DNA from 2 places in the Tatumella sp. UBA2305 genome. Region 2 is predicted to be linked to the other one. Evidence: predicted binding sites of a transcription regulator. Region 2 holds the regulator's gene; the other holds the start of a gene.
The links. Region 2 encodes Fur, which represses iron uptake genes when iron is present. Its sites were predicted from a motif close to ATAATAATGAGAACNACTATCAA; they were not measured.

Region 1 (5,363 bases), on a different contig from region 2:
AGTCGATATATTTACGGTTAGTAATGTTATACACCCCACCGCTCAGTTTGACATTCTTCGTCACACGCCAGTAAGCCGTGGCATCCACTAAACCATAGCCCGGAATACGCTTATACGGACTTTCTTCTGAAGTGACGGTACCGGTTTTAGTGGTATCGCGGGTCGTTTCCTGTGCCTGTTTACCCTTCACAAAAGTCGCCGTCACCGCAGTGCCCCACAGACCGGTAGGATCATCCCAGGCCACACCGACCACAGCTTTCATTGGTGCTACGCTGTCCAGTGCTGTATAGCTGTCACCGTCAAGTGAAGACTTAGACTCACCTTTAGCATAGCCCCAGGCCAGGGTGGCACTCAGGCCTTCTGCCTGGTGAATCCAGTGACCGATACTGAATTTAGTGCTGATTTCCCCCCCGTAGATATAGGCTTTATCACGGTTTTCCGCCTGGTAGATGGTATAGATGTTCGACGGCACGTTAGTGAACATCGACGGTGAACCGTTGCGGTCATAACGGTTATAAGCAATAAAGTTTTTATACTGGCTATAGAACACAGAACTGGTCAGGGTAATCCCCGGAGTGAGTTCACCGTTCAGACCCCATTCAAAGTTATTACTGGTTTCGGTTTTCAGTGCCGGGTTGCCAATTAGCGCATATTGCTGACTGCCCGCATAGCTGGAACCCAGGTTCCATGAACCGTACAACTGGCTGGCTTCAGGGAATTCCGCCCCGCGGCTGTACTGAACATAGGTCAGCAGTCCCGGGGTCAGATTATACTGAAAACGCAGCGACGGCAGCACTTCGGTATCGCTGGTACCTGTACCATAGAGGGTTTCTACCTCGTCTGTGGTCAGAACAGAACTGCCGGCCGCCAGAGTTTCGAGATCTTTTGGCCTGGTTTTTTCATAAGCCACACGAACCCCCGGGACAATCGCAAAATTATGCCCCTGCAGATCGAAGTTGATTTTATCCTGAACAAAGCCACCCAGTTTGGTGGTGGTACTGTTGGCCTGCGGCTGCATGACTGAGTAGTAGACCAGCGGAGCCGGATCCTGATCGAACGGACGTTTGGTGTTACCCAGGTCCGCATTCAGGCCGCCGCTGAGTTCATGACGGCCTATCGTCTTACGTAGCTCGGTAGTGAAACCAATGTTATTGGTATCGTAGTCGGAATATGTCCGGCCAATCACGCCGGTATCGTATGGCGCCAGCGTATTATCGCGCGCCTGAGTTTTTTGCCAGTAGAGATTGGTAGTCAGAGAGTCAATCCATTCATTTTCCGGCGTATAGAAATCCTGAAGATTGCCGGATAAACGCCGGGTCTCACTGGACTGATGGCTGGTACCAATAATCGCACTCCCCCCCGAATCCCAGGTATCGAAATGCGTATGATTGGTTTTATCGTAGTAACTGAAGGTTCCGGTCAGCTTATGTTCATCGTTAGGCTGCCAGATAACACTGCCCAGAAAAGCGTTGGAGTGCCAGTTAGCCGGATAGGCAGATACCGTCCCACTGTTATTACGCGTCTGTTGGCCATCACGATGGCTGTAGACGAAAATACCGCGCAGTTCTTCGTCCCCTGCCGCTGCAGTAATCCCATTATGCCAGCCCCGGTTTGAAGAATCGTAATCTGACTGGTAGCCAAAGTAACTGGTTTTCCCCGGATGCAGATAATCATCGGGTGACTTGGTTTTGAAGGAAACTGCACCACCGATCGAGGTATTGGGTTGTGATACTGCAGTGGCACCGGCATCGATATTCATCAGACCAAACAGGTACGGGTCGATATAGTCACGACCGATACCGAAAGTATTGACTCCGGTACGCCCCACATAGCCACGGCTGGTCGCAGAGGGTATTTCCACACCATCGATATCAATGCCGACACGGTTACTTTCCAGACCACGAATGTTGTATCCGGTATAGCCACCACGGTCAAAGCCACTTTTGCCGTTACCTGAACCGCCACTGGCGCCGGTAGCGCTGATCAGTGTCTGGTAACGCATCAGGGAACCAAAATCTGTGACCCCCAGTTTCTGCATCTCTGCCGCCGTCACTGTTTTGCGGTTACTGGCATTCACCTGAGGGGCGGTGGCTCTGACGATGATTTGCTGATCGGAATCGCTGTCGGCTGCTGTAGTACTGGTGGTTGCTGCGAAAGAACAGGCCGCGTGAACAGAAATTGCCACCGCTGTCGCCTTAAATAAGACAGGTTTAATCTTACCCTGAGTCAGAAATTTATACATAGTAGTCAGTATCCAGGCATACCAAAAAAGTCGTTTGCCACAGGTCAATGCAAACGAAGGTTTTTATAATGACGTGTGTCGTGGGGGAAACGCCCCACAAAAAAGAAATGGTAATCTATATCATTATGATAATGATTATCAATACCAAATGTTGAAACATACAGAACTTTTACAGTTAATGGCTGTCGGCATAGGAAATTTGTGCTATTGCGATAGTGTAACGGTTCACCTGGCCAGTCAGGACAAGGTCTGCAGAGCTATAAGGCTTTCAGCATCCACCGGGAAATTTACAAAAAATGAGTAAACCGATAGTGAGTCTTTTCGCCGAAGAACTGCCGAAAACCGGTCTGCACGTAGTGAACTCAGTCCGGGAATGATCGGAACGGAGGATAAATAACCACATTGAGTCACATAAAGAAGATGCCGGGAGATAATGCGTAGCGAAAATTGCGGCAATAATCGCTCTCCCTCAGAAATGATAAAAAATAAAGTTTTAAATATCTGATCAAATAAAACCGTTAATAAACCTGCTTTTCACCCTGATAAATAACAGATCCGTTTAGCTTACAAAGTATGCCCCCCTTACTCCTGACAAAAATCATTCTGAAAGATATCACTCTGCTATTTGAAAAAATCAAAACCCACTCATATCTGAAATTCAAAAAAAACCGGGAGTAAATATATAAAAAACAATAGAATATCCTTATAAAAAATTACCATGATAATTTCACAGCCTGACAGATAAAACAAGGCACTTCATTTTATCTAAGGATAACGGAGCTTAACTGACTGACAAATAATTACGGAGATAATATTAAAAATATCTCCTGGATTCTCTGGCGGAAGTTTATTTGACGTCATTCCGGGAAAGACAGCAAAACATCATACTATTCCGGAAATTGATAAAAATTTAACAATACCTGATGAGGAGCAATGACACACACTGCCGGTTATCAGTGACTGAATGGCAGGTAAAGAGAACGTCAGAATAAAAAATTCAGCAACCCTCTCCAGCAACCTGGGCCAGGCAGGGTAGGCATCTCCTTTCCCTGCGATGGCTGACAGACACCACTGTTTTGTGCTGAGATGAACCATGGCCCCCCCATTTAAATGCGCCCGTTTATCTCTTCTGTCTCCTGACAGTGTAATGTGCTGCGGAGAGATAACTGAAAGCCGGGTGGCGTGAAGAGCCGAAAAAAACCGTTCGGTGAAAATTCCTGCCTTCACTCGCAAGCCATTCAGCACCCACTTTCTACAGTGATTCATTTTGCTCCGGGTTCTCATAACGCCCAGGCGCCCGGACACACAAGCACCGTTTTCTGTCAATTTTCACCCTGACAACGAAATTTAATCCCAAATATTAAACAATTTACCGATCATTTCCCTTAGTGAGCCGGCTTACTATGGAATAAATAATTGGTCTCTTTTCATCCCTGCTATTTTAACAGTCAATAGGCTGAACAAAAAAAATCTTTAATTAATCTATCGGTAAAACCGTAACAATCTCAGACAACGATAGCCTTTGCCTGATTGACTAAAAAAGAAAACGATTACTTTTAAAAAAAGAAAATAAAAAAATAATAATAAAAACATAAACATCTATTTTATCGTTTCCTGAACACCCCCTCATTTATTCCGGATAAACCTAATGAAGTTTCTGTTTTTAAAAAAACAATGCCTGTTTTGTCCATAGCCGTATTGTTTACAAAGTACTGGTCATCAATTACGCTTAACAAAGAAAAAACCTTTCCTTTACAGCCTCTTAATTTAACGCAACAAAAAAAATAAAACGCATAAGATTCATAAATTTACACACAGCAATTCTCTATCCGGAATGGAGCGAACCTATGATTATCGTTGATGAAAAGAATCGAGAGTGTGCGGAGAAGTTCTCTGACTACGATTATAAATACAAAGATCAGGTAACTTTTAAAACCAGGAAGATGACCGCCGGTCTGGTTTCGTTATCCCTTTCGGCTGCAGTGCCCTTCTCGGCCATGGCCGTCACCCTGCCATCGTCAGTGTTAGTGGCAGATCAGACAGAATATGGTGCTGCAGCATATCTGCTCAATGGTTCCGATCAGGCAGCGACGCTCGATAGAGGAACGATAAATACAAAAACTGTCGGTGTCGCCACCATTAACGGTGGTACCGCGACTATCACGGGTTCAACCATCAATCTCTCCAACACCGAAAAAGCCTCTTATAGTCTCAGTGATTCTCAGTTTCCTTCAGATTATCCACAATCTGATTTTTACTGGCGTTATCGTCCGTTTGGTTACAGTAATACTGCCGATTATAGTGCCGGAATTATCGCGACCCCTTCTTTATCAGGTGATTTACAGAATGGTGTATCAGCATTTACCTTTACCGCCTACCGCCAGTTAGGATTTGCGGCCGCCGTTTTTGCTGCTGACGGTTCTTCCCAAAGTGTCAGTGACAGTACACTGAATGTCTACTCAGAAAATGGTATCGCACTGGGAGTGGTCGCAGATAAGGTAGATTACAGTTCCGGCGCAGGCGGAGGGACGGTGAATCTTTCAGGCAATAACGTTATTAACGTTAACAGTGACGGCACTGAAACCGGTGATGCTGATGGTTCCGAAACGTTCACTGCTGTGGCTTTAAAAACTAATGCTAAATGGAATATCCCTGCCGGTGGTTATGGAACCATCAATGTCGCCGACAAACTGGTTGCTAATACTAATGGTGCGGTTGCTGTATCCCGTGGCGGCTATATCAATTTCACTAATGCCACAGTGACCAGCGACAGTAACACTCAGCCGCTCTACTTTCAAACCATAGGTGGTGGCGTCATTACCTTTAACGGCACCACCCAGGGTAATAACCAATGGGAATTTGTTGGCGGAGGCATCGGGGGAGCTTCTGGTTCTTTGTTCGATTTAAGTAACCTGACAACAGGCTCACTGACAGTCGGTAATCTGACCGGGGTGAGTCCTTCCGGAGTATTGGGTGGTGCTCTCTACGATGACGATGGTAATGCTACAGGTAAATACGCTGCCGGCGATGCCACCCTCAATCTGGGTGCTAATAATCTGTTGGTGGGCGGGGCTAATCAGGATGGCGCATGGTCTGGCATTATCGAAGGCACCGGCGGCTC
Region 2 (5,363 bases):
GAAACAGGGCATCATAGCCGATTTGACAGCGTTGCCCCCGGAAACCGCTCGTACGGTAAATCAGGCACTGAACAACGCTGGTATCTCATCAGGGCAAGGTTATCCGTTACAGACAAGGATCGAACCTTCAGCATTTCAGGGGAAAAAGGTAAAACAGGGAGCTTACCGGCTGGAAATTACCCCGCAAAAAGCCGTGATCACCGGTTATGACGGGCAGGGAGTATTTTATGGTCTGCAATCGCTACTGCAGTTGATCCCCCTGGATGGAGAACCACTCATTCCGGTAATGAGTATCGAAGATGCCCCGCGTTTTGCCTACCGCGGAATTTTCATCGATGTGGCCAGAAACTTTCATTCCAAAGCGGCCATCATGCGTACCCTGGACCAAATGGCGGCCTACAAACTTAATGTTCTGCACCTGCATCTCAGTGATGATGAGGGATGGCGAATTGAGATCCCGGGATTGCCTGAACTTACACAGGTGGGAAGTCAGCGTTGTCATGATTTGAGTGAAACCCGTTGTCTGTTACCTCAATTGGGTTCCGGTCCGGACAATACGACTACCGGCAGCGGCTATTTCAGCCGACAGGACTATATCGACATTGTGAAGTATGCCAATGCCAGACAGATTCGGGTGATACCAGAAATTGATATGCCTGCACATGCCAGAGCAGCAGTCATTTCAATGGAGGCAAGATATAAAAAACTGATGGCAGAAGGAAAATCATTACAGGCAATGGAATATCGTTTACAGGATGAAGGTGATGATTCTCAGGTGACTACCGTACAATTTTATGACCGGACCAGCTTTGTGAATCCCTGCCTGCCTTCAACCTTAAGATTCACCAATAAGGTGATGTCTGAAATCGTTCGTATGCATCAGGAGGCCGGACAACCGTTGACTCGTTGGCATTTTGGTGGCGACGAAGCCAAAAATATCTATCTGGGGCCGGGGTATACTGATACTGCAAACCCCGAAGCAGGTAAAGGTCAGCGGGACCTTAGCCGCCAGGATAAGCCATGGGCAAAATCAGCGCAATGTGCATCATTGCTGAAAAGCGGTCAGGTGGCCAGCTTAAATGCACTGCCTGGCTGGTTTGCTTTACAGATCAGTGATATTGCGAAAAAGCAGGGTATGGAAGGGATTCAGGCCTGGCAGGATGGGCTGAAAGAAAACCGTGATAACCAACAGTTCGCCACGGCGAGAAATGCGCTGAACTTTTGGGATACGCTGTACTGGGGAGGGAGCGGTTCAGTCAATGACTGGGCAAATAAAGGCTATCGTGTGATTGTTTCTAATCCGGATTATCTGTATCTGGATATGCCTTATGAAGTGAATGCTGTAGAACCTGGTTATTACTGGGCGACAAGGTATAGCGATGAGCAGAAAATTTTCCGTTTTACCCCGGATAATCTGCCACAAAATGCCGAAATTTCTACGGATCGCGACGGACAGATATTTGCTGCAACCTCAGAAGGGCCATGGCCGGGGGCTTACGGGATGTCTGCGCAGATCTGGAGCGAAGTGGTCCGTACCGATCAGGATATGGAATACCGGCTATATCCGAGATTATTTTCTGTGGCTGAACGCGCCTGGCATAAAGCCGACTGGGAACTCGATTACCAGCAGGGGAGGCGGTTTGAGAAGGGCGTAACGCATTATGTCGATCAGCAACGGCTGGATAACGACTGGCAGCGGTTTGCCAATCTGCTGGGACAGTCAGTGTTGGCACGGCTGGATGCCAGCGGTATTGCTTACAGAATTCCGGTGCCGGGGGCAGAAATTCGCTCGGGCCGTCTCTGGGTGAATACTTCGTTACCCGGGACAACTGTCGAATTTTCTACGGATGGTGGGCAACAGTGGTTGCGTTATAACCCGCAACAGGCACCAATGGTGACAGGTGATGTACTGATCAGGTCAGTTAGTCCGGATGGAAAACGTTTCAGTCGCAATGTGCCGCTGACTCTGGCCGGAACGACAGATACTGTTATCAGGACCGTTGGAAATAAACAGCCGGACTGAGCTTAATCGCGTTAAATGCTTTTATCTTCGCCAGGGAGCTAACCCCTGGCGAAGAGATTAGCAGAATAGCAGGGAAGGGAGAGGGCGTCCGGTGGTGGCAGGCAACAAAAAACCCGCAAAAGATGCGGGTTTATCAGGTGATTGTGCTACCGGCGACAGACTGTCTCAGCAACTCCTGAATAATCAGTAGGAATACTGATTATTTATCGTTATGCAGCGACTCATCTTCGCGGCAATCGCCTTCGGTACAGTGGCCATACAGATACAGGCTATGGTTCGTCAGCTTAATGCCAAACCGTGTCGCGATTTCACGCTGGCGTTGTTCAATTGACTCATCACTAAACTCAATGACTTTACCGCAGTCGAGGCAAATCAAATGGTCATGATGCTGTTGTTGAGTCAATTCAAAAACTGACTTCCCGCCCTCGAAGTTATGGCGCGTTACGATTCCCGCGTCATCGAACTGGTTAAGCACACGGTATACCGTGGCCAGACCAATTTCTTCACCCATATCGATCAGGCGTTTGTACAAGTCTTCCGCACTGACATGGTGGCATTCTGGTTCCTGAAGCACTTCCAGAATTTTCAGTCTTGGAAGTGTCACTTTCAGACCAGCCTTCTTCAATGCGGAGTTGTTGTCAGTCATGCAGTTTGTGTCCTGTTACTTTTGAAAAATGACTTTGGCAAGAAGCCCTGAAGTTTGGTTAATGACCTTATATTTTTTAATCCATTATAGAACTGATGCACCAAAATTGAAACTACAGCTCTTAAACACTCCCGGAGAAATGCCCACCGGACAAGGAACTGTCACAGAGAAAAAACAGACAGTTTGTTGTTCTCAGGTAACTTCAGTCTTTGTTCCCTGAACCCCTGAAATGTCCGTGTCTGTATTATATGCTGAAGAAATTAATGCGGGTGCTACTGGCCATCTTAGTCATTCCCGCAGGTGCTGAAGTTAACAGTACCACAACTCTGATGAAAAACCCTATTAAGCGTCGAGGATTTCTTTCAGTTGCAGCTCGTCTGACACCTGGTTCACCCACTGGCTGACTCGCTGACTGGTAAGCTCCGGCTGGCGGTCTTCATCAATAGCCAGCCCCAGGAAGTGGCTGTCATCCGCCAGGCCCTTGGAGGCTTCAAAATGGTAACCGGCAGTTGGCCAGTGACCTACAATTACGGCACCGTTTGGTTCGATAATGTCACGGATCGTGCCGAGAGCATCACAGAAATATTCCGCATAATCTTCCTGGTCACCACAACCGAACAGAGCGACCAGCTTGCCGTTAAAATCAATTTCTTCCAGGGTAGGGAAGAAATCATCCCAGTCGCACTGTGCTTCACCGTAGTACCAGGTCGGGATACCCAGCAACAGAATATCGAAAGCTTCCAAATCTTCTTTGGTACTTTTCGCGATGTCGTGCACTTCAGCAACGTCCTTACCCAATTGTTTTTGGATCATTTTTGCGATGTTTTCAGTGTTGCCGGTATCGCTGCCAAAAAAGATGCCTACGATTGCCATGTGGGTATAACCTCTTGAATCTTCAGATCAGATAATTGTAATTTCAGTACAGATATGCAGATGATAACAGACCTGTGTGGTGTGAGAAACTTGTAAACAGGCCAGATTTGCTCCTGAGTGCGGTTGTCCGAACCTAATCTTGTTTCAGTTGAGCCAGAATAATTTGTTCTATGAGTTCACTTCGACTCAGGTTTTGTTCTGCCGCCAGAGAGTTCAGAGCATCGACAATGTCACTGCTCATCTTGAGTTCAACCCGCTGTAGTCCACGGACTTTATCGCGTTTTAGCTGATTGCGTTTATTTATCCGCAATTGCTCATCCCGCGAGAGCTGACTGGTTTTGGGACGACCTGGCCGGCGTTCGTTGGCGAACAAATCGAGCGTAGTACGATCCGTATTTTCTTTTGCCATGATTTTTGAAACTGAACACCTGCGTTGTATCAGATACACGCAGAAAAATGATGAATGAACACAGTTATCATGTTAAAAGCACACGATAAAAATTTAGCGCGCAATCATACTCCAGTGCGATGAATGACGCCAATACTTATACAGTTTCACTCCGGAGTTTTCGCCGCCAGTGACAGAAAACGTTGTACCGCACTGATGACCGCCCGGGGTTTTTCTGCATGTACCCAGTGCCCGGCGCCGGCGACAATATGCGCTTTGGCCTGCGGGAACTGTGCCAGCAGTTCAGCCCGGTAGCGATTATCCAGATAGGGTGAGTTGCCACCTGCAATAAATAAGGCCGGGCCAGGCCAGGCAGGACAGGTTTTCCAGCCGGTGATGGCTTCATAATTGTCCCAGAGTACCGGGATATTAAATAGCCATTCCCCCTGGTGGAATGATTTCAGCAGAAAATTAATGACCATTTCATCATTAAGAACAGGGCGCATTAATTCTGCCGCAGATTCTCTGCGGGTAATACCGGCATCACTTACGATACGTAGTGCCGTAAAAATATCATCATGTCGCCTGACCGGATAATTTACCGGAGCAATATCGATCATTATCAGGCGGCGTACTCTGTCCGGGGCCAGCGCTGCCAGCGCCATTGCGATTTTTCCCCCCATAGAGTGACCAATCACATCCACCTGATCCAGTTGGTAGTGATCGAGGGTGTCTGCCATATCCTGAGCCATCGCTGAGTAATTCATTTCCGTGGAGCGGGGAGAGTGGCCGTGATTTCTGACATCCACCTGTAATACCCGGGTCAGAGGTTTCAGGCTGCGGGCCAATACCCCCAGATTATCCAGACTGCCGAACAGGCCATGTATTAGCAGGACCGGGGACGAATCTTCATCAATTTGCTCAGTTTGCAGACGGCTGTTTAAAATCATGGCAAAGTTCTTACAGTGGAAAGGCTTGCTTAGGGTATCATGGTTTAATCTTTCAGGAACTCAACGGCTAATCTTTAGGGCATTTTCTGACTTTTAGCGGAATCGCTATTCAGCCCTATCGGCGGGTTTGAGTTTAATTTTATAATCAACAGGTAAATTACCGCGCACAGAATCCCCGGAAATTTCCGGTATACTGATGTTTACAGGATTTTTACCTCAGTCATAACAGTACGGAAAAAGATGAAAACGATTGAAGTAGACGATGACCTTTATCGCTATATTGCCAGCCACACCCGTCATATTGGCGAAAGTGCCTCTGATATTCTGCGCAGAATGTTGAAAGTTTCTGAGCAGTTAGTTTCTGGTTCAGACCAGGGCAAGGGCGAAGCGGAAAAGGATGATGCACCTGCACTGGCTGCTGTGCGCAGTAACGTTCGTCCGCAGGATCGGGTTCGCACTGTACGTGAACTGCTATTATCCGAT

Region 1: B3Z23_RS03370 (TonB-dependent receptor domain-containing protein) is a predicted target of Fur. The motif match lies at 2,362-2,384, and genes of this name have one in related genera.

The regions. Positions count from the first base shown of each region.
Region 1 covers NZ_DDVT01000007.1:41,158-46,520, forward strand. The annotation lists gene B3Z23_RS03370 (TonB-dependent receptor domain-containing protein) at 1-2,242, opposite strand, end outside; partial or broken gene B3Z23_RS03375 (autotransporter-associated beta strand repeat-containing protein) at 4,090-5,363, shown strand, end outside.
Region 2 covers NZ_DDVT01000019.1:77,068-82,430, forward strand. The annotation lists gene B3Z23_RS12290 (beta-N-acetylhexosaminidase) at 1-2,023, shown strand, start outside; gene fur (ferric iron uptake transcriptional regulator) at 2,223-2,669, opposite strand; gene fldA (flavodoxin FldA) at 3,012-3,542, opposite strand; gene ybfE (LexA regulated protein) at 3,676-3,951, opposite strand; gene ybfF (esterase) at 4,098-4,880, opposite strand; gene seqA (replication initiation negative regulator SeqA) at 5,121-5,363, shown strand, end outside.